Regions from separate parts of the Eubacterium limosum genome, predicted to be linked through region 3. Evidence: riboswitches for the same ligand, from Rfam matches in the RefSeq annotation. Region 3 holds a riboswitch; each other region holds the start of a gene.
The links. Region 3 has a riboswitch for molybdenum cofactor ahead of B2M23_RS20380 (ABC transporter substrate-binding protein). Riboswitches for the same ligand answer to the same signal wherever they lie in the genome.
Positions count from the first base shown of each region.

Region 1 (9,964 bases), 920 kb from region 3:
TACCGTAAGATATTTAAAGGCGCTCCCAAAGCAAGCTGCGAGGTGCGGGTTAAACTATATGACAGCAGTTATCTCTGGAACAGGATCACGCTGACCAATATCTATGATTCAACGCAAAAGCCAGTGAGGGCAGTTGGCCTGGTTGAGGATATTTCCAGAGAAAAGGAAATGGAAAACCAAATTCTTCAAAAAGAAAAATCCCTTTCAAATTTAAAAAAGGAAAACCAGCAGGCTGTTCTCTCTTTGTTGGGCGAGTCATCACCAAATGGACTTATCGGCGGCTATTGTGAGCCTGGCTTTCCGCTCTACTTCATCAATAAGGAAATGCTTGAGATCATGGGCTATGATTCCTATGATGATTTTATAGAGGGGACTGGCGGCTTTGTCAACAATACGATTCATCCCGATGATCACGAGTATGTTGCACAGATAGTCGGGCCAAAAGATAAGGAAGGCGACGAGTATACTGTCCGCTACCGCACGCTGCGCAAGGACGGCAGTTATTTCTGGGTTATTGACCGGGGGCGGGTGGTGCGCGCGGAGGATGGCCGGCTGGCTATCGTGAGCGCCTGTATTGACATTACCGAGCAGGTTGAGCTTCAGAATGAGTTTGAAACTGTGCTGAACAGTACGCCAGGTGATGTTGTCGTCTTAAAAATTAATGGGGAAAATATTAAAACAAAGTACATGAGCTTTGGACTCGCAAAGGTTCTGGGCTATGAGGAAAAGGAGTACCAGAGGCTGCTGACCTGTGAGGACGGTTTGAAACTGATATATGCCAAGGACAGGGCGTACTATTTTAACGCAGTTTATAAAAGCGCAGCGGAGCGGCTGCCCATCAACATTGATTTCAGATCAGTAAATAGAGGCGGTGGATTTGGCTGGATCAATTTTTCGGCTGAGTTTTACGGAACCGATGAAGGCTGTATGGTCTACCATGGTATTTTTACTGATATTTCTGAGCTCAAGAAAAAAGAAGAAAAGCTGAAGCTTTCTGAAGAACGCTTTAAAGCCGCCATTGAGCATCTGGATATAAGCATTTGGGAATATGATATAAAGACAAAGTGCCTGATAAAGGAAACTAAGTGGAACAAAGAAGGAAGCCGGCGCCTGGTGTATCCCAATATGCCTGACGAAAGCGTGACAAAGGGCTATGTGTCCCCTGAATCTCTCGGTGAGTATCTGCGGCTTTATGAGGATATCAGCGGGGGCAAGCTCAAAACCTCGGCGGAGGTACAGATTCAGGAACCAGACGGCAAGTACTGCTGGTACCGCATTACCTATACGATGGTGCTGGACGAGGACGGACAGCCCATGAAAGCCATCGGTACCTCCGAAAATATTGAGGAGGAAAAACGAAAACAAAAACGTATTGACAAACTTTTACTCAAAGCACAGAAGGATTTTTTGACAGGGCTTTATAACAGAGAAACCATTGAAGAAATGGTAAAGCAGAGCTTAGAGATCAGCGTTTTGGACAAGGGTGTGTCGGCTATACTCATAGCGGATATTGATAATTTTAAACAGATTAATGATTTTTACGGACATACAGAGGGGGATCACGTTTTAAAGGAAATTGGACGGATAATCCCAGAGGTTTTTGGTGACAAGGCACTTACAGGGCGCCTTGGTGGTGATGAATTCCTTGTTTTTGTGACGGGCGAGGATTATGAAAGTGATATCTGCAGTCTGACGCAAAAGTTTTGCGAGCGTCTTAGCGAGCTGGAGGTTCAGGATAAAAAGATTACGGTATCTGTGGGGATTGCTTTTGTAGAGGAAGCGATAAGGGACTTTAAAACGCTTTACCAAAACGCAGATGCGGCTCTGTATGTGGCGAAATGCAGAGGTAAAAACACCTATGCAGTTTATCATGCGTTGCAGTTTCAAAAGCAGCATGCTTATTTTAATATGGACACAGCTATCCTGGACGAATTAGACAGCTTTGTTTATATCATCAATGCGGAGACTTACGACATTATCTATTGTAATACAGCATTACTGCGAGCACTAAGGGTAGATGAAGTTGAAGCGAAAAGGCATAAATGCTACGAACTCTTGGCGCAGTGCTCACAGCTCTGTCAAGGATGTGAGCAGCGGGAGCTATTTTATGATCGATTTATTTCCAGAGACATGTCTTTTTTCAATGGAAAAGTTCCGGTAACACTGAGAGAAAAGCTTTTTAAATGGGGAAGCCTTACCCTGCGGCTTGGTCTTGCACGTTTTAAAAAGGAAAGTTAATAAATATTAAAAGAACCCACTGGAGGGATGATCCGGTGGGTTCTTTTTTGATGAGGTATTGTTGGAGAATGAATGGTAAAAAAGGATTTACATCAGAGCTTTGTACAGTTCAACAATGTCTTCCAGGCTGGCATCTTTTGGATTGCCAGGTTTACAGGCATCATCAAATGCGGACTGTGCGAGGAAAGGAATATCTTCTTCCTTGACGATTTCCTTTAAATCCTGAGGAATACCGACGTCGATTGACAACTGGCGAACCGCATCCACAGCGGCTTTGCGGTATTCTTCCTGAGACATGCTCTCAGTGCCTTCAACACCCATGGCCTGCGCGATGTATCTGTATTTTTCGCCGGTTTCAGGCGCGTTATATTCCATGATGGAGGGTAAAAGGATCGCGTTGGCAACACCGTGTGGCGTGTCATAAACAGCGCCCAAGGCATGGGCCATGGAGTGGACAATGCCGAGACCGACATTGGAGAAGCCCATTCCCGCGACGTACTGGCCGAGTGCCATGTCTTCGCGTCCTTCAGGAGTGTTTTCGACAGCACCCCTTAAGGAACGTGCGATGATCTCAATGGCTTTTAAGTGGAACATATCTGAAAGCTCCCAGGCACCCAAGGTTGTATAGCCTTCGATGGCGTGTGTGAGGGCATCCATACCTGTGGAAGCGGTCAAACCCTTTGGCATACTGGACATCATGTCCGGATCTACAAAGGCAACGACCGGGATGTCATGTACGTCGACACAGACAAATTTACGTTTCTTTTCGACATCGGTAATAACGTAGTTAATGGTGACTTCTGCTGCGGTACCGGCAGTGGTTGGAACGGCAAAGATCGGAACACAGGGATTCTTTGTCGGGGCAACACCTTCCAGACTGCGGACATCTTCAAATTCAGGGTTGGTAATGATAATACCAATGGCTTTTGCGGTATCCATGGAGGAGCCGCCACCGATGGCGATCAGATAGTCTGCGCCGGAAGCCTTAAAGGCTGCAACACCAGTCTGTACGTTTTCGATGGTGGGATTCGGTTTGATTTCAGAGTAAACGTCATAATCAAGTCCTGCTTCGTCAAGAATATCCGTTACCTTTTTTGTCACATTAAATTTCACCAAATCAGGGTCAGAACAGACAAAGGCCTTTTTAAAGCCGCGCGCCTTTGCTTCGGTTGCAATTTCATTGATTGCGCCGCTGCCGTGATATGATGTTTCATTTAGAACGAATCGATTTGCCATAATAGTAATCTCCCTTAACTAATAAAATTAATATTATTTTATTCAATTTTCGTAAAATTCTCAAGATAGATTAATGTTCATTTGATGCAAATATTTATTAACGTTTTCATCTGTAAATGGCAAGTGTTTTTGCAAAGCGGAAAGAATGAAAATATTTTGCTCTTAAATGAAAGAAAAACAAAACGAAAAATCACAAAGGTTAAAAATTGATAATTTAATGACAGTAAACGTGCACAAATTTAAACTGGAAGCATTATCTGACCCTTGTTTATGCTATAATAACAAAGCAATTTATTATATGACAGGAGTAAAAATGACCACAACTTTTCCAGAAAATACAAGACAGGAATCCTTATTCAAGCTGACATGGCCCATTTTTGTGGAGCTTTTTCTGCAGATGCTGGTGGGGAATACGGACCAGATGATGGTGGGGCAGGTGTCACAGACTGGTGTGGGCGCCATCGGGAACGCTAACCAGATTATCAATGTCCTGCTGATTTCTTTCAGCATCATATCACTGGCTACCACAATTCTGGTTTCTCAGAATATGGGCGCAAAAAATTATAAAAATGTGTCGACAATCTATACATTGGCACTGATCGTCAACCTGATTTTCTCAGTGATCATCAGTGCGATTCTGCTGTTTTTTACAGAGTCCATCTATCATATGCTGCAGGTGCCAGACACCATTATGCCCGAAACGGTTGCCTATACGCGAATCATTGGCGCGGGTCTTTTTCTGCAGGCTGTGTTTCTGACCTTTTCGGCTATTTTCAGGAGCAACCGCCTGATGAAGGAAACCATGTTTGTCTCCATTATTATGAATGTGCTCAACATCGGTGGAAACTACATTCTGATTAACGGCATTGGCCTGCCAGGCCCCCTTGGTGTAACCGGAGCTGCCATCTCCAGCAACATCGCCAAGCTTGTCGGGGTGGTGATTGTCGTCTGTCTGTTCGTTAAAAAAATCAAACCGGGAATGTCTTTAAAAACATTGAGGCCTTTCCCAACTGCGATGCTCAAAAGATTATTGTTTATCGGGATTCCCTCGGGCGGTGAGACACTTTCATGGACGCTGAGCCAGACCGTGACAATGGGATTTGTGAATCTCTGCGGCGCGGTGGTCATTACAACCCGTGTGTACGCGGTGATGTTTGCCATGATCACTTACCTGTACAGCAATGCGATTTCCCAGTCCTCCCAGGTTTTAGTAGGCTATATGATCGGAGCGAGGGAATATGACAGCGCGGACAGGCGTGTGAAAGCTACACTCCGGTCATCTGTGCTGGTATCCTTCTGCGTGGCGCTTCTGCTTTTTGTGTTCAGTGATCAGATTTTTGGTTTTTTCACCTCAGACCCGGAAGTCATAGCCCTCGGCAAGCAGGTGATGTTCATCGATATTTTTCTGGAGCTCGGACGTGCGGTAAATATGGTGATGGTCCGCTCACTTCAGGCGGCCAATGACATTTTGTTTCCCATTGCCCTTGGTATTAGCTCACAATGGTTTGTGTCGGTGGTTCTGTGTTATGTTTTAGGCATTATACTGGGCTGGGGACTGGTCGGGATATGGATCGCCATGGCCTGTGATGAAATCCTGAGAGCCGCCATGTTTTTAGTCCGTTGGAAACGCAGGAAATGGATGGATTTAAGCATTAAGAACGCCGTGAAGGCCTGACAAAAACGAAGGAGGTACGTCGTTTCGACGTACCTCCCTTTTGGTTTAGCAGCCATCTCTGTCTATTTTTTTACTTTTTTGAAGATTCATGGAAAAGATACAGCACAGTGTGCTCTGCAGTCCCCATAAAATACCGATGATAATAAAGGGGAACGCGCCAATGGGGGTGGTCAGGGCCGCAAACATGAGCAGCATCATGACAATGAGAAAGGCCATCTGCATAATTTGAAAGGTTTTATAGGCAGCCTTGTAGAGAATGAATTTTTCCGCCTCATCATTGCTGTTCATCCATACCTTTTGAAAGTTTAAATCCAGTGGGTTTCCCTGTTTTTCCGGATTCATCTTTTTGGTCAGATTCACAAAGAGAATCTGGAGAATAACGCAGAAGATAATCGGCAGTAAAAATGCCGCGAGTGCCCATAAAAGGGAAGTGGAGCTGCTATTGTGTATGCTGCTGACATTGATACCGTAAAAAGCAAAGGTGAAGATCAGCGTGATATTGCCAAAGATTATCCCTGTATCACAGAGATGGTCAGCTTTTTCATAGAGCGCATCCGAATCGTTTGTTTCCAGCTGTCTGTAAGTGTTTCTTGCTGAAAGGTAAAACAGCGCGGTGATAAGCATTAAAACAGCAGAACCGGCAGAGGAAATATAAAGCCCGTAAGCCAGAATATTGTTTTGCAGCAGCTGTACGCTATCAACAACGTCAAAGCCTGGATAGTTCAGCAGGAAACTAGCCAGCCCGCCTAAAAAGCCGCATATGATGATCAGGGTAAAAAATTTAAGGTAAATGTGTTTGCTTTCTTTTGCTTTCATGTCAGTTTTCCTCCTCGAGGGTATGGGTAAAAAGGGAATCGATGGTGGTATTAAAAATATCCGCGAATTTTGCGGCAAGCCGGACAGAGGGAGAATAATGGTTTTCCTCGATCAAAACAATGGTTTGCCTGGATACACCAGCCAGCTTGCCAAGCTGTGCGGGCGTAAGCTTTTGTTGGATTCTGTAATCTTTCAGGTGGTTTTTGTGCGTGTTCATTGCGATTCCTCCTCTTCTGAATAGGTAAAGATGTCCTCAACGGTTGTATTAAAAATTCGGGCAATTTTAAGTGCCAGCGTGACGGAAGGAGAGTAATCTCCGCGTTCGATTAAACTGATGGTTTGTCTGGATACACCGGCCAGCTTACCAAGCTCTGACTGATTGATTTTATCCCGGGCCCGGAACTCTTTTAATCGGTTTTCGAGGGGCATGCTTAGGCCTCCTTTGTATATGATTTTTGTCATCTTGACAAATATTCTTGTCAAAAATAGTTTAACATTGACAAAAATATTTGTCAAACAAAAATTTAATAAAAATGAAAGCATAATAAATCTTTAAAAAATTTTAAGAACGTTTACAAGGATTTGAAAATGTGCTATGATAATGATAACAATAGAATTGCTCTGAAGCTGGAAAGACCCTTCCGGGGCCTTTTCAGCCAATGGGTAACAGGGGCAACCCTGTTGTCTGCCATCTTTGCAAAGGAGCCCGTAGAAACTGTTTGTATTATATACAAAGCTATTTCTGCGGGCTTTGTGTTTTCCAGAATTCCAAAACACAAAGCGATTCTCATTTTGTAAACTTACCACAAAGGAGGTGTGAGGGTACTGCGTCAGCAGTATCCGGAAGCGTATGAGCAAACAACTCATGATTAAACCTGAAAAGTGCATAAGCTGCAGAACCTGCGAACTGGTCTGCTCTTTTGGGCACTATCAGGAATTTAATCCAAAACTGTCAAATGTAACAGTCATGGATTATGAAAAAGCAGCCATAACCATTCCTGTGATGTGTATGCAATGTGAGGAACCAGCTTGCATGAAGGTGTGTCCGGTGGGCGCGATCTCAAGGAATGAAAACGGTGCGTTTGTTATGGATGAAGCAAAATGTATCGTGTGCAAAATGTGTATGAACGCCTGCCCACTCGGCAACATCAGCTTTAATCCGGTTAAGAGAAAAGTGTTTAAATGCGATCTGTGTGACGGCGATCCAAAATGCGCCAAGTTCTGTCCGTCCGGCGCCATTGTCTATGGCGAAGCGGTTGAGATGGAACGCAAGAAGGCCATTGCGGATCAGCTGAAAGACGTTTATGGATTGGAGGGATAACGATGAATGGATGGATGGGACAATTAATCCGCGTTGACCTGGCAGCAGGAACCATCAAAAAGGAACCGCTTAACATGCAGGCCGCCCATGATTTTATTGGCGCGCGTGGCCTGGGTACAAAATATTTCTGCGACGAGGTAGACCCGCAGGTAGACCCGCTTGGTCCGGATAATAAAATGATTTTTATGACAGGGCCGTTAACCGGTACGGCTGCTTCCTGCAGCGGACGGTATGAGGTCGTGGCAAAGGCGCCTTTGACGGGAACCATTGGTGCTTCAAACTCCGGTGGGCATTTTGGCCCCGAACTGAAATTTGCAGGCTATGACGGGATTATCTTTGAAAACCAGAGCGACCGTCCGGTTTACCTGTATATCAATGACGACACAGTGGAGCTCAGAGACGCCTCAGACCTCTGGGGCAAAGACGTTTATGAAACGACCGAAGCACTGGAGGGAGCCTGCGGAGAAGGCGCACGTGTCGCCTGTATTGGCCCGACCGGTGAACAGGGCTGCCTGTATTCTGCTATCATGAATGACAAGCACCGTGCAGCAGGCCGTGGTGGTATGGGCGCTGTAATGGGCAGCAAAAAGCTAAAGGCTGTTGTGGTCCGCGGAAGCGGCGGGGTAACAGTGGCGCGGCCTGAGGGCTTTATGGCAGCGATGACCGATGCCCGCACCAAGCTCAAGGAACACCCGGTTACCGGTGGAGGCCTGCCGACCTACGGCACAGAGGTTCTGGTCAATATGATCAACGAAGTCGGTGGTCTGCCGCTTCGCAACTGGCGTGACGGCGGCGTCTATGATAAAGCCGATGATACCTCCGGTGAAGCGCTGGTCGATTCTTATCTGGTTAAAAACAAGGGCTGCTTTGGCTGCTCCATTGGCTGCGGCCGTGTGACCAGAATACCAGACGGGCCATTTAAGTCCATGGGTGAAGGCCCGGAATACGAGGCCGGCTGGTCCTATGGTGCAGACTGCGGTGTCAATGATCTGGCTGCTATCTGCAAGGCGAATTTCCTCTGTAACCAGTATGGTATGGACCCGATCACACTCGGTTCAACCATCGCCTGTGCCATGGAGCTTTATGAAAAGGGACTTCTGAGTGAGGAAGAGATTGGCCGTCCGCTGCCCTTTGGCGACGCACAGGCAGTAGTTGATCTGACAGAACTCACGGGAAAAATGGAGGGCTTTGGTGTTGAATTGGCTCAGGGCTCGTACCGCCTGGCAGAAAAACACGGTGCGCCAGAGCTGTCCATGTCTGTTAAAAAACAGGAAATGCCGGCTTATGATGGACGTGCTGTCCAGGGGATGGCTCTTGAATATGCTACCTCAAACCGTGGAGGCTGCCATGTCCGTGGTTACCTGACCTCACCCGAGGTTCTGGGCATTCCGTTAAAGACGGACCCGCTTGTAACTGAAGGCAAGGCACCGCTTCTCAAGACCTTCCAGGATCTCACAGCAGCGGTGGATTCCAGCGGCATCTGCCTGTTCACCACCTTTGGCATCGGCCTGCCTGAGATTGCGGCGCAGTACCGCGAGGCTGTAGGCTCAGATGAAACGGATGAGGAATTCCTGTTAAAAGGAGAACGCATCTGGAACATTGAAAAGCAGTTTAATATTGCAGCAGGTGTTGAGAAGGATACTCTGCCGCCAAGACTGCTGCGCGAAGCCCTGCCGGAAGGCCCGGCAAAAGGCAAAGTGGCTGAGCTTGACGTCATGCTGAAAGAATACTATGAAGTACGCGGCTGGAGCACGGAAGGTGTGCCAACCGAGGAAAAAGTTCAGGAGCTAGGACTTTAAACGACAGATACTGGAGATGGGGCACAGCCCTGTCTCCTTTCATGCATCATAACGCAAAGAGGAGATTAAAATGAAAGTAAAATTTTTCGCTACCATCCGGAATTATACAGGCTGCCGTCAGGCAGAGGTACCGGTCTGTAAGGATATGTACACACTTTTGCATACCCTCTCTGAAACCTATGGCGATGCTTTCAGGAATCATGTTTTAAGTCCAGATGGGGAGGCGCCCGGAGAAGAGATTATCCTGATGGTCGACGGTCGTCATATCGAGCATTTGCAGGGGCTTAAGACACCTCTGAACGAAAACAGTGCTGTGGCAATTTTTCCCGTTGTTGCGGGAGGATGAGGAAGGGGAGTGAGCCCATGCAGGAAATAACAAAAGAATCAATCGACAAAATCTTATCAGCATATCCCAGGGACCAGCGGCATTCTCTGGCAATGATGCAGGATATGCAGCATCATTTTAACTATATTCCAGAGCAAGGAATGCAAGCGTTGGCCGAATATCTGGATTGCCCGTTATCGTCATTATACTCAATGGCAACCTTTTACCGGGCGCTGAGCTTAAAGCCAAAAGGAAAGCATATCATTAAGCTCTGTGACGGAACCGCGTGTCATATTCGAGGCTCTATCAATCTGATCACCGGTATTAAGCGTGAGCTGGACATCAGTCCGGGTGAAACCTCGGGAGATGGGCTTTTCTCGCTGGAAACCGTGAACTGTCTCGGCTCCTGTGCGCTGGCGCCGGTAATGGTGATCGACGGTGTATATTACGGAAAGGTAACGCTTGAAAAGCTGCCCGAGATATTGAACCAGTACAGGGAGCTTTCGGAAGGGGGCGCAGAAGCATGAAGCAAAACGTTTTAGTCTGCTGCGGTA
Region 1 covers NZ_CP019962.1:3,414,441-3,424,404, forward strand. Annotated here, with positions in the region: gene B2M23_RS16005 (EAL domain-containing protein) at 1-2,238, shown strand, start outside; gene fucO (lactaldehyde reductase) at 2,326-3,474, opposite strand; gene B2M23_RS16015 (MATE family efflux transporter) at 3,788-5,149, shown strand; gene B2M23_RS16020 (DUF3169 family protein) at 5,195-5,965, opposite strand; gene B2M23_RS16025 (helix-turn-helix transcriptional regulator) at 5,967-6,182, opposite strand; gene B2M23_RS16030 (helix-turn-helix transcriptional regulator) at 6,179-6,394, opposite strand; molybdenum cofactor riboswitch at 6,573-6,686, shown strand; gene B2M23_RS16035 (4Fe-4S dicluster domain-containing protein) at 6,816-7,286, shown strand; gene B2M23_RS16040 (aldehyde ferredoxin oxidoreductase family protein) at 7,289-9,085, shown strand; gene B2M23_RS16045 (MoaD family protein) at 9,156-9,431, shown strand; gene B2M23_RS16050 (NADH-quinone oxidoreductase subunit NuoE family protein) at 9,449-9,937, shown strand; gene B2M23_RS16055 (NADH-quinone oxidoreductase subunit NuoF) at 9,934-9,964, shown strand, end outside.
Region 1: another riboswitch for molybdenum cofactor. It lies ahead of B2M23_RS16035 (4Fe-4S dicluster domain-containing protein); the one in region 3 lies ahead of B2M23_RS20380 (ABC transporter substrate-binding protein).

Region 2 (9,964 bases), 1.4 Mb from region 3:
GTATGGGGCTTGGCCGTTTTGGGCACATCACTGTCGGGCGCAATGAGCTTCTGGCAATGCTGCCTCTTGCCCTTGTGGGCGCGCTCTGCGGCATTCTGTATTTTTATTTTGCCAAGGGTGTCAAGGTGATAACCGCTCCTCTTGAAAAACATAAGGTGCTCCTGGGAATTATCGGCGGTTTGGTTTTAGGCGGTGTTGGAATGCTGTTGCCCTTTACCATGTTTGCGGGCGAACATCAGATGGGTGAAATGATGGAAATCTGGCAGACCCTGCCCATATGGCTGCTGTTTTTAACAGGGATTGTCAAGCTTTTGATGATCAATATCTGTATCGGTACCGGCTGGCGTGGTGGGAATATTTTCCCCATTATCTTTTCAGCGGTCTGTATAGGCTATGGCTTTGCCGCTCTTTTTCCAATGGTCGACGCGACCTTCTGCGTGGCTGTGGTAACCGCAGCAGTGGCTGGCGCCATTATGCGCAAGCCCATTGCAGTGGTCATGCTCCTGATCATCTGCTTTCCGGTGGATGCCATTATTCCCATGTGCGTGGGCGCCATCATTGCGGCGTCTATTCCTCTGCCTAAGCGATTCCGGCAGATGGCTGACGCTCAGGGAGAATAAAAGAACACATAAAAAACACTCCGCTTTTACAGTAAAGGGAGTGTTTTTTGTTTGTATCTATTCGCTTCTTTTACGTTTGATCAGGGCAATCACACCGATGAGAATTCCGCCGCCGGCAAATAAGCCGATGATGGAAGGAATCATCCAGGCTGGAACATCCCCGTTCATCAGGGCAGCCTGACGGATACTGGTATCCGGGTTGGTGCCTGTAACAGTGGCGGCCAGCTTCTTAATAATATTGCCGTCTCCGCTGCCGCCGTCATTGTAGGTCTGGGTGGTGCCAGCGCCTTCGTTTGAATCCAGTGCTTTTACTTCGATTTCGCAGGTTGCGGTCTTGCCGTTGGCTGTTGTTGCGGTAACGGATGCGGTGCCTTCCTTGATGGCCGTAACCTTGCCGTTTTCATCAACCGTTACGACGCTTGCGTCACTGGAGCTCCAGGTAACATCGGCGTTGGTGACATTTACGGGCTTGACCGTTGCTTTTAAAGTGGTACTGGCATCTGGCTGAATTTTCAGATAGTCATTGGACAGCTTGACATCCGTTGCTGCTACCGGTGTTTTGACAGCTGCGTAGTAGCTGAAATGCGGTGCTTCAAAGGATACGGTTTTGCTGTCTTTGTCTGCTACAGCATTGTCAACAACATTTACTTCATCCTTACTGTCATCAAAATGAACGATTTTGATATCGCCATTATCCTTGTATTTTTCATTCAGATCAAGCTCAACGGAAACAGTTCCGCCTTCTGGCTGTTTTTCTTCATTTGTGGTTTTATCAACGGCCTTGATATCCAGGATTTCCAGAATTTCGGCTTCTGGATCCAGTTTGTTCTTCACTGCCTGATCCGCTTTGTTTTTAACTTCATCGCTGACGGATGAAACCTTTAATTCCGCATCTGGCAGAACCTTGCTGTCCGCGGAGACCTTTACCTGAGTGCCATCCACATCTGCGGTTGCCTCGACTTTTTCAGGCTGAGGCGTGGGTTCAGGAGTCGGCTGAGCAGTTGGCTGAGGTGTTGGCTCTGGGGTTGGCGCTGCCGTTGGCTGAGGGGTTGGTTCAGGCGTTGGTGCTGCAGTCGGCTGAGGTGTTGGTTCAGGAGTCGGCTGAGCAGTTGGCTGAGGCGTCGGTTCAGGTGTTGGCGCTGGAGTCGGCTGAGGTGTCGGTTCAGGTGTTGGTTCTGGAGTCGGCTGAGGCGTCGGTTCTGGGGTTGGTTCTGGAGTCGGCTGAGGCGTTGGCTCAGGATCTGCATTGTCTAACAGATAAATATAACCCAAGAAATTGCCGCCCATGCTGTTGGCATTGTCATAGTCCATATAAAAATCACGATAGCTCCAGCCAGAGTTGGAGGTGATAACCTCATTGCCGTTGACTTCCTCAACAACAGCCACATGGCCGCACCAGCCATTGGTTATTGAGCCGTCCCATACGGCAATGGCGCCTACAGCAGGTTCAGACCCATAGGCAAAACCGCCGCGGCCTTCGTCGTAAAGCTCTTTATTGTCAGACCAGAAATATTTCGCATTGCTGCGGAAACTGCCCCAACCGTTAGGATTGCTGTTCACACGATTGTTTGGAAGGGGATAGCCCAGAATTTCGTAGGCACGGCCCCAGGCGTAGTAGGTACAATTACCTCCCGTCAAAGGGTTTAGCTCAAACGGATTTCCACTGGACTGGCTGTAAGGATAAGAATAATAGTCCGGTTTTTCAGTCCTTGGTGAGAATTCCGCAGCCTTTACGGTCGGTGCAAATTGCAGCGAATAGGCAAACAATAGGCAGACGCATAAAAGCGAAGGAACAAATTTGTGAATAAATTTTTTCATGCTGTGATTCTCCTTCTGAAATGATTTCGTTAAGCATAATAATGTAAAATAATGAAGATCAGTTAACTGCTGGTAGGAAATATTATACCTTATTTCATACCGTATTTCCTTAAAATGTAACGAATTCTTAAAGAAGAAAATCCAATTGTAACAGAATTGCAAACAAAAAATATAGCTGTTGATTTTTAAGTTTTCAATAAGAGGCGTTTATTAAAACAAAAGTCAATTCTAAAAGTTGAATGCCTAATTTTCCTGGGAACGGAGGATTTTATTGTGATAAACGACAAAGCCGCACAGGGCGGTAAGAATACCAGTAGCAATAATGATCAGCCGGACGTCAACCATATCCGCCAGGGGACCAAAGACCGTCATGCCGATCGGAAAGGCTGTGGCGGCCATAATCTGGACAAGACTGAAAACACGGCCCTGCATGGCTTCCTCCACCCGTTCCTGAAGCAGGACGGTGATGGGCGCGGTGATAAAGGGAACGGTTAAGCCCACAAAGAGCATAAACCCTAAAAAAACAAGAAAAACTGGTGAAAGACCGAGCCCAAGACTGAAGATACCACACAGGGTACTGAAGACCATGATGGTGGTTACACGGCTCTTAAAGCCGCCCCAGGCGGCAATGAGGAGACCGCCGATCATGGCGCCGACACTGTAGATGACTTCGTTGGCAGTCAGATACCAGACCTCCCCGCCAAAGGTTCTGGCAATGAGGAGGGGCGTCAAAAAGGCTGTGGGTGTCACTAAAAACATGAGCAGCGCATAAAAAATAAGCAGCACCTTGATAAAAGAATGCCGGTAAGCGTAGAGAATGCCAGTTTTTAAATCGGAAACAGTGCCCGTGTCCTTGGCAGACTCAGCCCGTTTGTGGGGTGGAATTTTGAGGAAAGAAAGCAGAGAAATACCAATGATGGCAGTGACAACGTCAATGAAAAAGGTCGATTCCACAGACACAGTGGCCAGCAGGGCGCCGCTGACTGCCGGAGCCACAATCATGGTCATGTTCTGGAGGCTTCCGTTAAAGCCGGTCACACGCATGAGCATGCTTTTGGGCGTGATCTGCGGAATGAGCGCGTTGACGGTAGGGGTCTGGATACCAGTGCCGACCGAACGGATAGCAGATACCAGGAAGATAATCCATAACTCACGGTAGCCCACGAAAAAACTGAAAGCCAGCCCCAGTGTGGACAGGGCAACCAGAGCGTCGGCGCAGATAATCAGATATTTCCGGTTGTATCGGTCTGCCCACACGCCGGCAAAGAGGGAGATCAGTACCTGTGGAATAAAGGTGACAAGTGTGGAAATGGTCAGCATTATCCCAGAGGTGGTGGTCAGAGTGACATACCAGATAATGGCATACTGGGTGAGTGAAGAGCCGAGCAGGGAAACGGTCTGGCTGGTTAAAAAGAGGATGATCCGTTTTTTCCAATCTTTATCGCGGGTACTGGCTTGCTGGTTCATTGGTTCCTCCTGAGGGCGGCTGCCCTTTAGTTTAAGGTGATAAAATCCTGAATGACCGGATTGTCCGAGGCTTTAAAAGCTTCGACACTGCCGTTAAAGAGGAGCCTGCCGGAATCCATAAAGCTCAGGGTGTCACAGATGCGGTAGGCCTGGCTTGGGTTATGGGTGATGATGATAACGGTCAGTCCGGCTTCACGGTTTCTTTTAATCAGCGCGGCTTCAATAATTTTCAGGCTCTGAGGGTCAATGTTGGCGGTGGGTTCATCCAGAAGCAGGGTATCCGGTGAAAAGGACAGCGCGCGGGCCAGGGCTGTTTTCTGGGATTCGCCGCCGGAAAGCTTTTTGGCGTTCTGTTTTGCGATCTCCTCGATTTTAAATTCTTGCAGCAGCCCCTCGACGATGGGAGCGGCAGCAGCTTTTCCGTACTTGCGTATTTTCAGGGGGTAGGCGATGTTATCATAGACCGACATGGCAAAAAGGTAGGGGGTGTGGCTGGCATAAGTCAGCTTTTTCAGCACAGCTTCATCACCGGGGAGGCCGTTGTAGGTGATGGCGCCGCTGGTGGGCGCGAGAAGCCCGGCGACAGATTTCATCAGCGTGGTTTTTCCCGAACCGTTAGGGCCTAAAATCCCGTGAATTTTCCCGGATTCAAGGCACAGGCTGTCCAGTGACAGGACGGTTTTTCCGTGATAAGTTTTGGTGAGTTTATCAATCGCGATTTGCATAAGGATCTCCTACCATATATTTGTACAGGATTGAATTGGTCACAAAGGAGATGACCAGCAGAATAATGCCCATGGCGATGGAAACCGCGTATTCGCCCATGTTATTGTTCATGGCAATAAAGGTGGTCATGACCCGTGTATAGTTTTTGATATTGCCGCCCACGATCATCACAGCGCCGACCTCGGATACAGCCCGCCCAAAGCCGGTGACCAAAGCGATCATGATGCTGGCCTTAAGCTCCCGGATCAGCAGGAAGAGAATATCCCGGCCGCCAGCCCCAAGGGTTTTTCCCATGGTTACCACAACCTGGCCGTTGACGGTGGTGTCGTTAAACACAATGCCCATAATAATAGGCGTAACGAGGATCACCTGGGCGATGATCATGGCGGTGGGCGTGTACATGAGCTTTAAATGCCCTAAGGGGCCGGAGCGGGCGAGTACCAGTGAGGTGAACAGGCCGATGATGACCGGCGGAAAAGACATAAAAGTGTAGAGCAGCCGGGATACGATCCGCTTTCCCCTGAATTCCTTAATGCCGAGCAGGATGCCCAGGGGCACGCCGAGAACGGTGGAATAAATGGTGGAGGAGAAGGATACGTATAAGGAAAGCCCGACAATCTGGTAGATTTCCGGGTCGCCGGAGATCAGCAGATGGAAGGCCTCGATGAAGCCATTGATAATATAATCCATAGGAAACCTCGTCAGTCTGTCAATTCAAAATCAGCGCCCGAAAAACGGACGCTGACAAATTCTAAATTCAGTTAATGCTTATTTGCTGGCGTTTGGCACAAAGGTTGGTTCGCCATTGATTTTATAATCGGCGATGGCCTTTTGCGCTTCGTCGCTTAAAATCCATTCCTGGAATTTTTTGGCGCCGTCGGTATTCAGCTCAGCACTGACCTTGTCAGGATTGACGACAATGACTCCGTACTGGTTATACAGGTTATCGTCTTTTTCCACAACAACCTCAAGATCCAGATTATCCTTCATATTTAACCAGGTAGCGCGGTCAGACAGGGTATAGGCTAATTTTTCATTGGCCATTTTCAGGGTATCGCCCATGCCAGAGCCGGATTCGATGTACCAGGGCTGTCCTGCCGGGGTAACGCCTGCTTTTTCCCACAGGCCCAGCTCTTTGGTATGGGTACCGGATTTGTCGCCTCTGGATACAAATTCAGACTGGGTTTCAGCAATGGTCTGGAAGGCTTTTACCGCGTCGTTTGGAGCGACTTCTTTCAGTTTTGCCGGGTCATCCTTACTGCCCAGAACAATGAAGTCATTGTACATAACGTCAAAACGTTCGATGCCATAGCCTTCCTTGACAAAATCCTCTTCCTGAGATTTTGCATGAACCAGAAGCACATCGGCTTCTCCGTTTTTGCCCATTTCAATGGCTTTACCAGTTCCAACGGCCACAACCTTTACGGCAATGCCGGTTTCCTCTTCAAACTTGGGCAGGAGCACATCAAGCAAACCGCTGTCCTGTGTGCTGGTCGTGGTGGCCATAATGATTTCACCGTTGGAGCCTGGCTCCAGCTTTTCGGTTTTAGCAGTATTGTTGCTGCTGCATCCTGCCAGGCCGATGACCATGGCCAGAGTCAGCAGCGCGGCCAGAACCAGTGTCAATTTTTTTTTCATTTCTCTTCCTCCTTGATAATGAAAATTAAATATATAAAAGAATAATCTTCTATACCATTGTAATTTGCGAGGAGGAAATAAACGCAGACCGCACGTTTAGTTTACCAACTATCCTTCTCACACTGGAAAGCACAGCCGTTTCCCGCTGCACTCTGACGATTTTGAATCCATGGATTGACTTTAGGATAAAAAATTCGGATAGATAAATCTTTAAAACGATTTCGATATGACTATTTTAACAGAAAATGGCGAAGAATTCAAGCGGCAGTACTAATTGACAAGGGCTGTCAGGCGTGCTAGGATTAATCTGTCAGAAAAACACAGGGATTAGAACAATATTGAGGAGTAAAAAATGAAAGAAATACATATTTGCATTGGCAGTGCCTGCCATGTCAAGGGTTCCTATCAGGTGGTACAGCGCTTCAAGGAGCTGGTGGCCGAACGGGGCCTCGAAAATGAAGTGGAGCTGATGGGTACCTTCTGTCTGGACGCCTGCAGCGACGGGGTGGCTGTCAAGGTTGACGATCATATTTATACGGTTAAGCCAGAGGGCGTGGACCAGCTGTTTGACCAGATAATGGAGGGAAATAATGGGTGTCATTAATTTTACAAAGGCAAGCTGCCGGAATTGCTATAAATGTATCCGATACTGCCCGGTAAAGGCCATTAAGCTAATGGACAATCAGGCTCAGATCGTTGAGGACCTGTGTATTGGCTGCGGTAACTGTTTTCGGATTTGTCCGCAGAATGCCAAATATGTGGCCAGCGATGTGGACAGCATCAGGCAGTGGCTGGAGGAAGGGCCGGTGGTTCTGAGTTTGGCGCCGTCCTTTCCCGCCGGGTTTAATGCAGAAGACCCCCTGCAGGTGCTGAGCGGACTCCGGGCTTTGGGATTTACAGTGATTGAGGAGACCGCCATTGGGGCAGAGCAGGTCTCAAAATACTATGCCAAGGATTACTGGGGGACAAAACGCCATGTGATCACAACCTCCTGTCCGACAGTTAACATGATGATTGAAAAATACTATCCCGATGTGGTGGAATACCTGAGCGAGGTGGTATCTCCCATGACCGCTCACGGTATGATGCTGAAGGAAAAGTATCCCAACGCGAAAGTTGTGTTCGCAGGGCCCTGCATCTCAAAAAAGATGGAAGCCGTCGACGCTGCCAGGCCGATCATCGACGGAGTGCTGACCTTTGATGAGCTGGATGTGTGGTTTAAGGAAGAAGGCATTAATGTATCCGATATGCCTACAGGCGGCTTTGACGCGGCTGGCTGTAATGTGGCGCGGTTCTATCCGCTGGCCGGAGGTGTGGAAAAAACCAGTATACCAGGCGTGCAGGGCGTCCGGCGGGTCATAAAAATTGATGGCCTCAAAAACTGCCGTGACTTTCTGGATGATATCGGTAAGCTGGAGGGCCAGTACTGGATCGAAATGAACGCCTGCGTCGAGGGCTGTGTCAACGGCCCGGGCAATACCCACAGCCCTCTGGTCAAGTATGAGCGGATCGAGCGTGTGACAGATTACATTAATAATAATGCCCGCAAAGACCCGGAAGCAGCTGAGCAGGCGCCGGATTTCAGCCGTGGCTTCGCTGTTGAGAAGAAGGACCCCTTTGCGGGTGTGCCGGAGGAAGCCATTGAAGAAATTCTGCGGCAGACAGGAAAGTTCACCCCGAAGGATGAGCTGAACTGTGGTACCTGCGGTTATGACAGCTGCCGTGAAAAAGCCGCGGCAGTTTACTGCGGCATGGCGGAGTTAGACATGTGCCTGCCCTTTATGCGCAACCGCAACGAGGCCATCTCTAATCTGATTATCGCGTCGACACCAAACGCCATCGCGGTGCTGGACAAGGATTTCAGGATTGTTGATTTTAACGGGGCGGCCGAAAAGCTGTTCAAGACCGCCAAAACCGATGTGCTGCACAAAAATTTCGTTGAAGTCTTTGACTACAACCCGTTCAAAAAGCTGGACAATGTCGAGGGAAATTACTACAGCGGCCGGGGACTCTACACCCGCGGCAATATCCATTTTATGGAAATTCTGACCTATATCCCAGGACAGAAGATGTACATGGGAATATTTGTGGACATCTCCAGAGAGATCAAAAAGGAACGGGCATACCAGAAAATGCAGGAAGAAACCCTGGACATGGCCCAGAAGGTCATCGACAAGCAGATGCGTGTCGCCCATGAAATCGCAGAGCTGCTGGGTGAAACCACTGCCGAAACCAAAGTTACACTGACCCGGCTGCAAAAGGTTGTAGGAACAAGAGAGGAAGAACAATAATGGCTTTTTTTGTCGATATTGCCCATGACAGCATCAATAAGCACCATCAGGAGCTGTGCGGTGATAATGTGGAAATCCGCATCAACGATGAGAGCGTGATCGTTGTTCTGGCCGACGGGCTTGGAAGCGGTGTGAAGGCCAATATCCTGGCGACCATGACCTCCACCATTGCGGCGACTATGCTGGAGGATAAAATGTCGCTCAAGGATGTGGTAGAGACGTTGGAGGCCACCCTCCCGGTCTGCCAGGTTCGGAAACTGGCTTACTCGACCTTTACCATCGTCCAGGTTTACTGGAAGACCCGGCGGCTTTATATTGTTGAGTTTGACAATCCGCCCATTGTCTACATCCGGGACGGGGAAATATTAGAGCTTGAGCGCCACCCCATCGAGTTCCAGGGCAAACAGATCTACGAAACCACCATGAAAATTGAGGAGAATGATGTTCTCGGCTTTTTCAGTGACGGCGTGATCCACGCCGGGGTGGGAACCCTGCTCAATTTCGGATGGCAGTGGGAGGACGCGGCCGACTATCTTCTGGCACGCACCTATGATGAGAAAATGGTCACCTCAAAGGATATCTCCATGCGGATGATAGAGACCTGCAACGACCTGTACGGCGGCGAGCCCGGTGACGACACAACGGTTGTGGTGATGAAGGCCGAGGAGCACCAGTATGTGACGTTGTTCTCAGGTCCTCCTCTGGACCGCACCAAAGACCAGATGATCAGGGAGATTTTGGACGAAGCCAAAGGCACAAAGGTAGTGTGCGGCGGCACCGCCAGCAACATTGTGTCGCGGGAGTACGACGAGAAGATCGATATTGATCTTGACACCATGTCGGAACGGGTACCGCCGGTTGGCCGTATGAAATCCATTGACCTTGTGACCGAAGGGGTGCTGACCATCCAGGAAACAGTCAATATCATTGAGGATTATATCCACAAGCGCCGGGGTCATGAAGTCTTTGAGGGAAATAACGGCGCGTCCATTCTGGCAGATCTGCTGGTAAACCACTGCACCCATCTCGATCTGATTCTGGGCAACTCCATCAACCCGGCCCACCAGAACCCGGATTTTCCCGATGCGCTCAGCTCAAAGTGGAAGATCACCCAGCGGCTCATCGATTTGCTTAAGGAGCTCAACAAATCTATCAATATTGTGTACGTGTACACAGCCGGCCTGCGGGCCGGCTTGTTTAAGTTGTACTTAAGCGGTAAAATATAAACTTCTAACATAGCATTGATTCTTGACACTAAATTCAAAAAAGTATAAAATAGACTTTATAATGAGTGTCTAAAAAAACAATAATAACAAAATATTTACTTTAGGGAGGTGAATGTTATAGACATATTAACTATATGCTTAATCGTTGGTATAGTCATTGCCTTTGGCGTTGGGTATT
Region 2 covers NZ_CP019962.1:2,909,063-2,919,026, forward strand. Annotated here, with positions in the region: gene B2M23_RS13625 (chloride channel protein) at 1-620, shown strand, start outside; gene B2M23_RS21455 (Ig-like domain-containing protein) at 678-2,438, opposite strand; gene B2M23_RS13635 (MFS transporter) at 2,682-3,905, opposite strand; gene B2M23_RS13640 (ABC transporter ATP-binding protein) at 3,932-4,630, opposite strand; gene B2M23_RS13645 (ABC transporter permease) at 4,614-5,321, opposite strand; gene B2M23_RS13650 (ABC transporter substrate-binding protein) at 5,400-6,269, opposite strand; molybdenum cofactor riboswitch at 6,364-6,481, opposite strand; gene B2M23_RS13655 ((2Fe-2S) ferredoxin domain-containing protein) at 6,622-6,873, shown strand; gene B2M23_RS13660 ([Fe-Fe] hydrogenase large subunit C-terminal domain-containing protein) at 6,860-8,560, shown strand; gene B2M23_RS13665 (PP2C family protein-serine/threonine phosphatase) at 8,560-9,786, shown strand; gene rny (ribonuclease Y) at 9,895-9,964, shown strand, end outside.
Region 2: another riboswitch for molybdenum cofactor. It lies ahead of B2M23_RS13650 (ABC transporter substrate-binding protein); the one in region 3 lies ahead of B2M23_RS20380 (ABC transporter substrate-binding protein).

Region 3 (9,964 bases):
TTTAAAGACATCCAGCACTTCTTCGTGTTTGAATTCTACACCGACTTCCTTTAAGACACGTAGAGTGCTCTCATGGATTTTTTCGACATCATCCAAACTCAGAAACAGATCATAAGCGTTTTTGCGTAACATTTTTCTACCTCACTTTTATTGTAATTTTAATTAAAAACTAAAGGGCCTGCTGCATGTTCTTTTTTTGAATCATCCGTCTTAAGATAATGCTGATCAAAAGGCCGACGACGACAATACCGAGAACGAGCATAAAGATATAAGTATAGCCTGCTTCGCCGTATTTATCCAGCATATTGCCGCCAATCAGATAGAAAAAAGCATCGGGTGAAAAGGCAACGGCTGAGACAATACCGACGATGGTGCCGTAGTATTTGTTTGGAATTTTGGCCTCTGTGATAGGCGTATACCAGCAGGGAACAGACAGATTATAGATCGCTGCAACCATGAGCAGAAGAATAACCGCAATGATGGCAAAGGAAGGATCGCCGGGCAGCAGCAGTGTAATACCAATAACGATGATACCGAGGATGAAATCCACGGTCATGACCTTGGTGGCAGATTTCATTTTATCAATGAAAATACCTGAGATGGGGTTCATGATAATGCGCACACCATAAGATCTGAAAATGGCAATAAAGTTCATCATAACAACCGGAATGGCAAAGGCGTCGGTCAGGTAGGGTGTGAAATAGGAAGCGCTGCATTTAAAAGTGTAGGAGCAGCAGCCCATTAAGGCGATTAACCAGACCTCTGGCATTTTTACGACGTCACCAAGATATTTTAACTGGAACTTTTCATCCTGGTCCTCCTCGGTCAGGTAAGTATCCCGTTTTTCGTTGTAGAAGAACAGAAGAACAATACCAGGCAGGATGTTAAAGAAGGCATACAGGTAAAGCATATAGCGGAAGGCTTCGACATCGCCTGATCCCGAGAGGCCTGCATAAATACCTGAGGCAATGAAGCCGAGGGTCATTCCAAGAAGCCCGTTAAAGGCAAACATGAAACCATACATTTTCCCCTGCTCATGTTCTTCACCAATGGTGTGGGTGAATTTTACAAAAGCGCCGTAGAAGGTACAGACAACCGTGACAGCAAAGCCCATCTGGATAGCCAGCATGATTGGATAGCTGGGAAGGGTGGCCATCAGCAGAATCAGGGCGCCGGTTCCAAAGCTTGAGATGAGCAGCAATGGTTTGAGCGGAAAACGGTCAGATAAAATACCAGCGATGATGTACATAAAAACGGCAATAATACCAAAAACCGTGATCAGCATCCCAAGCTGACCGTCGGTATAGCCGAGGGCCCCCTGCATGGCTTTGTAGTAGTAGGTTGAAAACCAGGGCATGACGTTTTGGGAGGAGTAAAGCATTCCCATAAAGAACATGAGAATATAACGTTTTTTCTTAAGGTCCATTGTTTCTTTTCCTTTCTAAAAAAATGATTCAGATCTCTGATGCCAATATGTAATGCAAGATGTGTGCCATAAAACAAGATAAAATATAAAATTACGAAAATACAGGGTAATAAAGGGGTTTTAAAAAAGAATTAGAAAATAAAAAAGAATAAATTACAAAAAATACTCAAAAGTGAGTCTGAAATGAATCGAACTTTCACAAAAACAACTCAAAGGCCAATGGACAAAAAATAAAAAACCGGAGACCAGACTCCGGTAAAAATTTTTCAACGATATAGATTTAGAGATCCTTTAAATGTACGCCACTTCGTTTATATTTGACTGCCAGCATTTCAGCGATAATAGAGATGGCGATCTCCTCAGGCGTTTCACCACCAATATCCATGCCGATGGGCGCATAGACGGCTTCCAGCTGTTCATTGGTAAAGCTCTCAGAACGAAGCTTTTCATAAACCGCTGCGATTTTTTTACGGCTGCCAATCATCCCAAGATAGGCGGCTTTTTTAGTAAGAGCTGCCGCAAGCGCTTCTTTGTCAAAACGGTGACCATAGGTGGTAATGACAATAAAAGCCCCGGCGGGAATCGTCAGAGCCATCATCCCTTTATAGAAGTCCTCAACGGGTACGTAGGTATCTGACAGCAAGATGGCATCTCCGATCTGGTCCTCCCCGCGGGTATCAACCAGTGTGATATCAAAGCCAGCCAGTCGGGCTGCTTTCATAAGGGCAGTCCCAACGTGGCCAGCGCCGCAGAGAATCAGACGCGGTCTTGGGTTTTCAACCTCAATAAACACCGAGAAGTCACCTCCGCAGACCATGCCGCTTTCGTTGTTCAGGGTATAATCCTTAATGGCGTTTTCTCCATAGCGGATACATGCCTGGGCATCCTGTATGGCCAGCAGCTCTGAACTGCCACCACCAATGGTGCCGATGCTGTTGCCATCCGCAGTTACCAACATTTTACCGCTTTTTCTGGGGACGGCGCCATCAGCCCGGATAATCGTGACAACCGCGTAAGGTCGCCCGGCTTCCTCCAGCTTAAGCTGTTCTTCCAGTAATTTTTTTGGATTCATGGTAAACCTCCATTTTATAGTTTTGGTGCAAAGCAGACCCGGCGGCCAACGGAAGTGATTTCCTCAAGCCGGAGGTCTATACCGTAAAGATGGTTGAGAAATGGCTCGGTTAATACCTCTTTGCAGTCGCCAAAGGTAAAGGTACCATCACGTTCCAGAACAGCCAGCTGATCGCCCAGGAGCAGCGCATGGTCTGGATTGTGTGTGGTCAGAGCAATGCCGTAGCCCTGAGAAGCCATTGAGCGGATCGTTTTAAGAACCTGAATCTGATTGCCGTAGTCCAGATGGGAGGTGGGCTCATCCATCAGGATGAAGGATGGCTTTTGAGCAAGGGCCCGTGCAATGCTGACCTGCTGCCGTTCACCGCCGCTGATCTCGTTGTAGGGCTTATCTTTGAGTGCTGTAATACCCATTTTTTCAAGCGCGGCCATAGCAGCGTCAAAATGAATCTGCTTTGGCCGTTCAAAGGTACCGATGTGAGGCGCGCAGCCTGTCACCACATAATCCAGAACAGAATAGGAAAAGGTGGGGACAATGATCTGTGGCACATAACCGATTATTTTGGCAATCTTCCGGTGGGTGAGCGAGTCCATGTCTCTTCCATCAATGAGGATGCTGCCCTCTGCGGGCTTAAACAGACCGGCAATACAGTTGAGCAGCGTCGTTTTCCCTGCTCCGTTTGGCCCGAGGATGGAAATTACACGGCCAGAGCTAAGGGTAAAGCCAATGTTTTTTAGCAGAGGAGCGGATTCATCGTAAGAAAAAGACAGGTTTTCAATCTGTATCTTCATCAGCTCACCTTTGCTTTCTGCCGGTATAAAAGCCAGGCAAAGAAGGGGGCTCCGATGAGTCCTGTCAAAACCGAAAGCGGAATTTCCAGAGAGGTGGCGGTCCGCGCAATGGTATCAATGAGAAGAAGAAAAATGCCGCCCATCAGCATGGTTACCGGTAAAGATTTAATATGGTCAGAACCGGCCAGCATTCTTGCAAGATGGGGCATGATCAGCCCAATCCAGGCGATGGTTCCGCTGATACAGACAGCGCTAGCTGTCAGCAGGCTGGCGATCAGGATGATGACCCATCGGATTTTCTTGACATTAACCCCAAGGCTCTGGGCTTCAATGTCGCCAAAGGAAAGGATATTAATCCGAAAGGAGAGGCTCAGCAGGATAAGTGCACCAACAGCAAAGACAGGCAGCACAGAGAGAATTTCATGAACTTTTATGGAAGACAGACTGCCCATCTGCCAGAAAACAATGGCGGTGAGGTCCGTATCATTTTCAGAGGTGAATTTCATAAGTCCGAGGATTGAATCCATAAAGCCGCTGGTGATGATACCGGCAAGCACCAGGACAAGGTTGCTCTGGTTGCGCAGAAGCTTTGGAAAGGTCATGGTCATGAGCATGGCGATGATGCCAAAGGCAAAGGCAGACAGCTGGCGCGCAAGCATGCCGCCGCCCAGAAGAATCGCCAGTGCCGCGCCGACACAGGCACCCTTGGAAACGCCGAGCAAATCCGGTGATACCAGCGGGTTTTTGAAAATGCCCTGATAAACCGCACCGCAGAGTGAAAGCACTGCGCCGATGCTGACCGCGGCAATGACACGGGGCAGCCGAATGACAAAAAAGACGTTTTCCATAGCCAGATTCCCCGGCACGCCTGTCATTTTAGTCTGGATGGCATGGAGCATATCCTTGGGATTAACTGTATAGCGCCCCACACAGCAGGCAATAACAATGAGCGTGAGCAATATAACCGTCAGTATAATAATGAGATGTCGATGTTTTGTGTTCTTCATAGCAGATAAAATGAAAGGGCCGGCAGGCAATCGTAAAGCCCGCCAGCCCGGAAGACCTCAATGCTTATTGAAGCCCAAGCTGTTCCTTGGTAAAGGTTTTGCCATAGACCATCTGATAGAAGGCATCGACATCCTTCATAAAATCATCTGAGTTGTAAAGATCTCCGTGGAGATTATTGGCTGCCCAGCAGACACCCAGTACAGAGGAGGCAGTGGGGTAGTCCCACGGCTCCAGGGAGGATGGAAAAACATAAACGGCTTTGTTCTGAACCGCTTTGATACTGGTCCAGGCTGGGTCATTCAAGATATCGTCCACCTTATATTTGGCGTAGGAGGGTACCCAGATGATGTCGGGATTCCAGCCTACAATCTGTTCAATGCTCACATCGGCAAATTCACCTTTTTTGTCCAGACCGCTGACCGCATTGGTGCCGCCAGCCTTTTCGATAATATAAGTTTGAATCATGGCGTCAGGCGCAACAGTGAGAGAGCTGGTGCCGCCTAAAAACAAAATGGATGGCTTTTCTGAAGCAGCACCTACCTTTTTGCTGATGTTGTTGATTTTATCATCGATAAAGGAAGTGATCTCTTCAGCCCGTTTGTCTTCACCCAGAGCCTTTCCCACAATTTTTAAAGAGTTCGTGACTGTGTCAAAACTTTCATCATTGGGGAGGGCAACCACTGCAGGAACATTAACTTCGGCAAACTGGTCAGCCTGACTGGCAAAACGCTCAGGCAGAATAGCGAGGTCTGCGCCTAATTCCATAACGGTTTCCATATTGATGTCTTTGCCCTTACCAATTTGGGGAAGGTCATTGTATCCGTCGATTACTTCCTCATACAGGCCACGGGCCATGTCCTTGTTGCCAAAGCCGGCAATGTACTTTCCGCCGCCGCCAATGACAACTGCGGTATTTAGGGATGGATTATGTGTTCCCACCACCTTGGTCGCCGGTGCGGTAAGAGTAACCTCGCGTCCAATGGCGTCTGTGACCTTGATTTCGCCGAAGGTTTTGTCGGATGAGGCGTCCTGCTTAGGGCTGCAGGCAGTCACACTTAAAATCAAAGTAAGGGCCAGAATCATACATAGCAGTTTTTTTTTCATTTTTTACTCCTTTTCAAATACGGAAGGTAAAGCCGTTTCCAGCATTACCCTATCGTGGCAAAACCATGGACAGGTGATTTTGGAAGCCTGTATTTAGGTTAAGGCCATCAGAGTTTGTTCAATAAATCCATTATAGCATGGTTTGATAACGTTTTAAAGAAGAAAAAATAAAAGCCCCCGGTCCTGTGACAGAAGCGGGGGTTATAGAAAGGTAAATTTCGATTAAGGGTTCACAAGCTCATTCAGCAGTTTAGGCAGCTTGTCTTTGATTTCCTCGTCTTTAAACTGACAGGTACCGACCGCTTTGTGACCGCCACCGCCGTATTTCAGCATTAAACTGCCAACATCGATATCGGAGGTCCGGTTTAAAACAGAATAGCCAACAGCGACTGAACAGCCCAGTCCGCCTTTGCCACTGACAATCCAGGCTGAGATGTTCTGTTCAGGGTACATGCTGTAAATAAGAAATCGGTTCCCTGTATAAATAGGGTCTACGCCACGCAGGTCAGAAATGATAACATCACCATCGGTACGGGTATATTTGCTTACCATTTCCTTGAACCTGGCTGTCTGCTCAAAATAAATTTCGATACGCTCCTGGACATCCGAGAGGTTTAGAATCTCATCAGTGGACATGGTGCGGCAGGCATCAATGAGCTTTTCCATCAGCTGGTAGTTGGAGATGGTAAAATTACGCCAGCGTCCAAGCCCGGTTCTCGGGTCCATTAAAAAACCAATCAGTATCCAACCTTCAGGGTTTTGAATTTCATCAATGGTCAAATTGCCGGAGTCTACCTTGTCGACTGCAGCCAGCATTTCATTGAAGTGTGAAAAACGTTCCTCACCGCCATAGTATTCATAAATAATTCTCGCACAGGATGGTGTAATACGGCTTTCACCTTTGTATTTGCCTTCAAGCTGGTTGCGCTCAAACTCACTGGAATGATGGTCAAACCAGAGGCCGCAACCCTCCACAAAGGGGACGTTTGCCAGACAGTCATCTTCGTTGATCTCAACCAGGCCATCCTGTAAGTCTTTAGGATGGGCAAATTTCCAATGATCAATGATTCCGGCTTCCTTGAGCAGTGCGCCACAGACAAGGCCGTCGAAATCAGAACGGGTAATTAATCTCATAATATTAGCTCTCCCTCTCAGATATTATAATTATCAAAATTGATGTTTTATTGCTTGTATGTCAATTATAGTTGATAATACCAGGGACTTCAACTTGATTCTAAAATAAAATTTAGATAAAGATAGGAATAAATCTCTGCTGTGAAAATAATGAGTATAAAAAGGAATCATTTTTGAAAAATATGCAATTTTCAGAGACTTTTGGGTATAATTATTTAAAAGAACAGGAGATGATAAAGATGAAGCTTGTACTTTTAAGACATGGTGAAAGTGAATGGAACCGCCTGAACCTGTTTACAGGATGGACGGATGTAATTTTATCGAATAAAGGTATCAAAGAAGCTGCAGACGCTGGTAACATGTTAAAGGGGAAGGGCTATGATTTTGATATCTGCTACACCTCTTTTTTAAAAAGAGCAGTGGATACCTTAAATGTGGTTCTGGATACCATGGACCGTGCCTGGCTGCCGGTTGTAAAGAACTGGAAGCTTAACGAACGCCATTATGGTGCCTTGCAGGGCCTGAATAAGGCGGAGACAGCAGAGAAATACGGAGAGGAACAGGTCAAAATCTGGCGCCGCTCCTTCGATGTCCGTCCCCCGGCCCTTGAACCGGATGACCCCAGAAATCCGCAGCTGCAGGAACAGTATCGAAATGTGGAAAAAAGCGAGCTGCCTCTGGCAGAAAGCCTGAAGGATACCATCGCCCGTGTCATCCCTTATTATGAAAATGTGATCAAAAAGGATATGCTGGAGGGAAAACGTGTTCTTCTGGTAGCCCATGGCAACTCGATCCGGGCACTGGTCAAATACTTTGAAAACCTGTCAGAGGATGAGATCATGGGCGTCAACATTCCAACCGGTATTCCTCAGGTCTATGAATTTGACGATGACTTTAATATGACAGACCACTATTATCTGGGAGACCAATCCATCATTGAAACACGAATGAAAAAAGTGGCTGAGCAGGGAAAAGCAAAATAAAAAAACAGAGAAAAACGGTGCTCAGGAAGTCACCGTTTTTTTGACGTGGGAAGACAATGCGCTGCCTTCTAAAGGATAAATGGTATGACCATTTTAAATGCTGGTTGAATGCAGTGACGGATTCACTTTGCATCTTGGACTCTTTTTCGTTATAATAGAATCAAAAGTAAGGGGAGGAAACAGACATGGATGCACTCAGTTTATGGAAAATTATTATTACCGCACCCTTTGGCATTGTCTACTTCCTGCTTTTATCAAACTGGCGTTTTTCAAAAACCAAAACCTTTCTGATTACCGGAGCGGGAATACTCGGAGTCATTATTCTTGATATTTTAATGGAGCTCAGGCTGCCATATACTCTGAATGATCTGGAGTTTCGTCTGCTGCATATTGTTATTGCTGTTGGTTTTAATATTATCCTGTCCCGTTATAATGATGCGAGGACCTTTTTCTCCTTTCTTATGTCGTGTACCTTTGTGGCGATCCAGGATCTGTTCTGCGGTATCTTAGCACCGTATATGCCAAATGGTATCGGTCAGCTTTTAAATCAGGTATTGATTTTTCTGGTGATAATACTGGTAATCATAAAATTTATCCGGAATCCGCTTCTTGAGACACTCGAACAGCTGCAAACAGGTTGGATACGCCTGTCGTTGATCCCTATTTGCCTGCTGCTTTCGTTTTTAAATGTCGCTTCCTATCCTGCGCCGTTAAATGAACGGCCCGAAAACATTCCGGCGGCCAGTGGTCTCTGTGTCGCTATTGTTTTATATAATGGAACCATCTATACGATCCTTAAGCAGCAAAACAGCTATTTTCAGAGCACGAGGGAGCTTTCCTCCATGCAGCTTCAGGTGACATCCCTCAAAAAACACATGCAGGGCATTGCTGAGAGCGAGGAGAATCTCAGAATTTTTCAGCATGATCTCAGGCATCTTACCAGTGCGTTGACTGTATGTATCAAGACAGGGCGTGACGATGAGGCGCTGGCCCTCCTGGCTTCTATGAATAGTACCATTGAGAAAATCAGCCGCCCGGCGGTTTATTACTGTGAGGATGAAGTGTTGAACGCCGTACTGTCTGTTTATGGGCAGATGGCTGAAAATGCAGGTGTTGAGGTGAGCATAAAAGTTGATCTTCCGGAAGAGCTCCCCATCAGCGGTGAGGAGATATCCCTGGTTTTCGCCAACGGCATTGAAAACGCCATTAACGCCTGCCATCAAATGGACAGCTCTGATGAGCGGAAAATCGGTGTTGTATGTTCTCCGGTAGGATCACAGCTGTTTCTTGAGATTACCAATACCTATACAGGCAAGATATTGTTTAATGCAGAAACGGGTTATCCGGAAACACAGGCAGAGGATCATGGCTTTGGAACACAGAGCATTTCGGCCTTTGCCAGACGGTATGGCGGTTTGTTAAAATATAAAGCGGAAAACGGTTTATTCTCAATGCGGCTCATTCTGCCGCTTTATGAGGATAGAAGCGACATCACGCTGTAGCCAGTTATTTTAGTGGAGAAAGGGAATAATAATGAAAAACGAAACACTGCAGACGATTCTAAAGCGAAGGAGCATCCGAAGTTACCGAACAGATCAGGTTGCCAGGGAAGAGCTTGAAACCATTCTGGAAGCAGGCATGTATGCGCCTAATGCAGGAGATCAGAGATGGAATTTTACGGTCATCCAAAATAAAAAGATGCTTAACCGGATGGAGAGTCTTGCAAAAGAAACCGCTAAACAGCTTGGCGGCCATCTGGCAGATTTAGGAAATGATCCGGAATTTGCCTGCCTCTATGGCGCGCCGACACTCATTGTCGTTTCAAGTTCAGAAGAAAATGTTGGTCTGGACTACGATTGCTCTACCGCCATGGAAAACATGCTTCTGGCCGCAGAATCAATGGACATCAGCAGCTGCTGGATTTATTTTATCCTGCTGTCCTTTTTTTCGCGGGAGGGAGAACAGCTCAAAAAAGATCTGAAAATTCCCGGAGGATACAAACCGTCAACCGCAGCAGTTTTTGGATATAAGGCTGAAGAGGTTGAGGCGGCGCCCCGCAAAGAAGGCTTAGCGACGTGGATTTTGTAAAAGTATGCTAAAAAAACTGTGTGCAGACCGTCGAGATAACAAAATAACTGGTCTGCATACAGGTTTTATGTTTACCAGACAAACGGAATTAATCGGTATTTTACCTGTTGGGCATAGCTTACATAGCCGGGGAAAGAGGCCAGCAGCGACTTATCCTCATAATAGGTTCTCAGGATCAGCAGAAGGACAATGACAGCAGACACAATACCTGTGGCCCAGCCAAAAATCATCGCGACAGTGATGGCCCAGAAGCTCATGAAAAGATAGCCGGGATGTCTTACAAAATGGTAAGGACCACCGGTACAGACGACAGGCTGAGCATCCTTCAGCATGGGCGTATCCGTCTCATAATATTTGT
Region 3 covers NZ_CP019962.1:4,332,815-4,342,778, reverse strand. Annotated here, with positions in the region: gene B2M23_RS20405 (trimethylamine methyltransferase family protein) at 1-132, opposite strand, end outside; gene B2M23_RS20400 (MFS transporter) at 170-1,426, opposite strand; gene B2M23_RS20395 (XdhC family protein) at 1,707-2,498, opposite strand; gene B2M23_RS20390 (ABC transporter ATP-binding protein) at 2,513-3,289, opposite strand; gene B2M23_RS20385 (FecCD family ABC transporter permease) at 3,289-4,296, opposite strand; gene B2M23_RS20380 (ABC transporter substrate-binding protein) at 4,361-5,401, opposite strand; molybdenum cofactor riboswitch at 5,392-5,526, opposite strand; gene B2M23_RS20375 (DHH family phosphoesterase) at 5,624-6,535, opposite strand; gene gpmA (2,3-diphosphoglycerate-dependent phosphoglycerate mutase) at 6,775-7,518, shown strand; gene B2M23_RS20365 (sensor histidine kinase) at 7,704-9,020, shown strand; gene B2M23_RS20360 (nitroreductase family protein) at 9,052-9,606, shown strand; gene B2M23_RS20355 (methyltransferase family protein) at 9,678-9,964, opposite strand, start outside.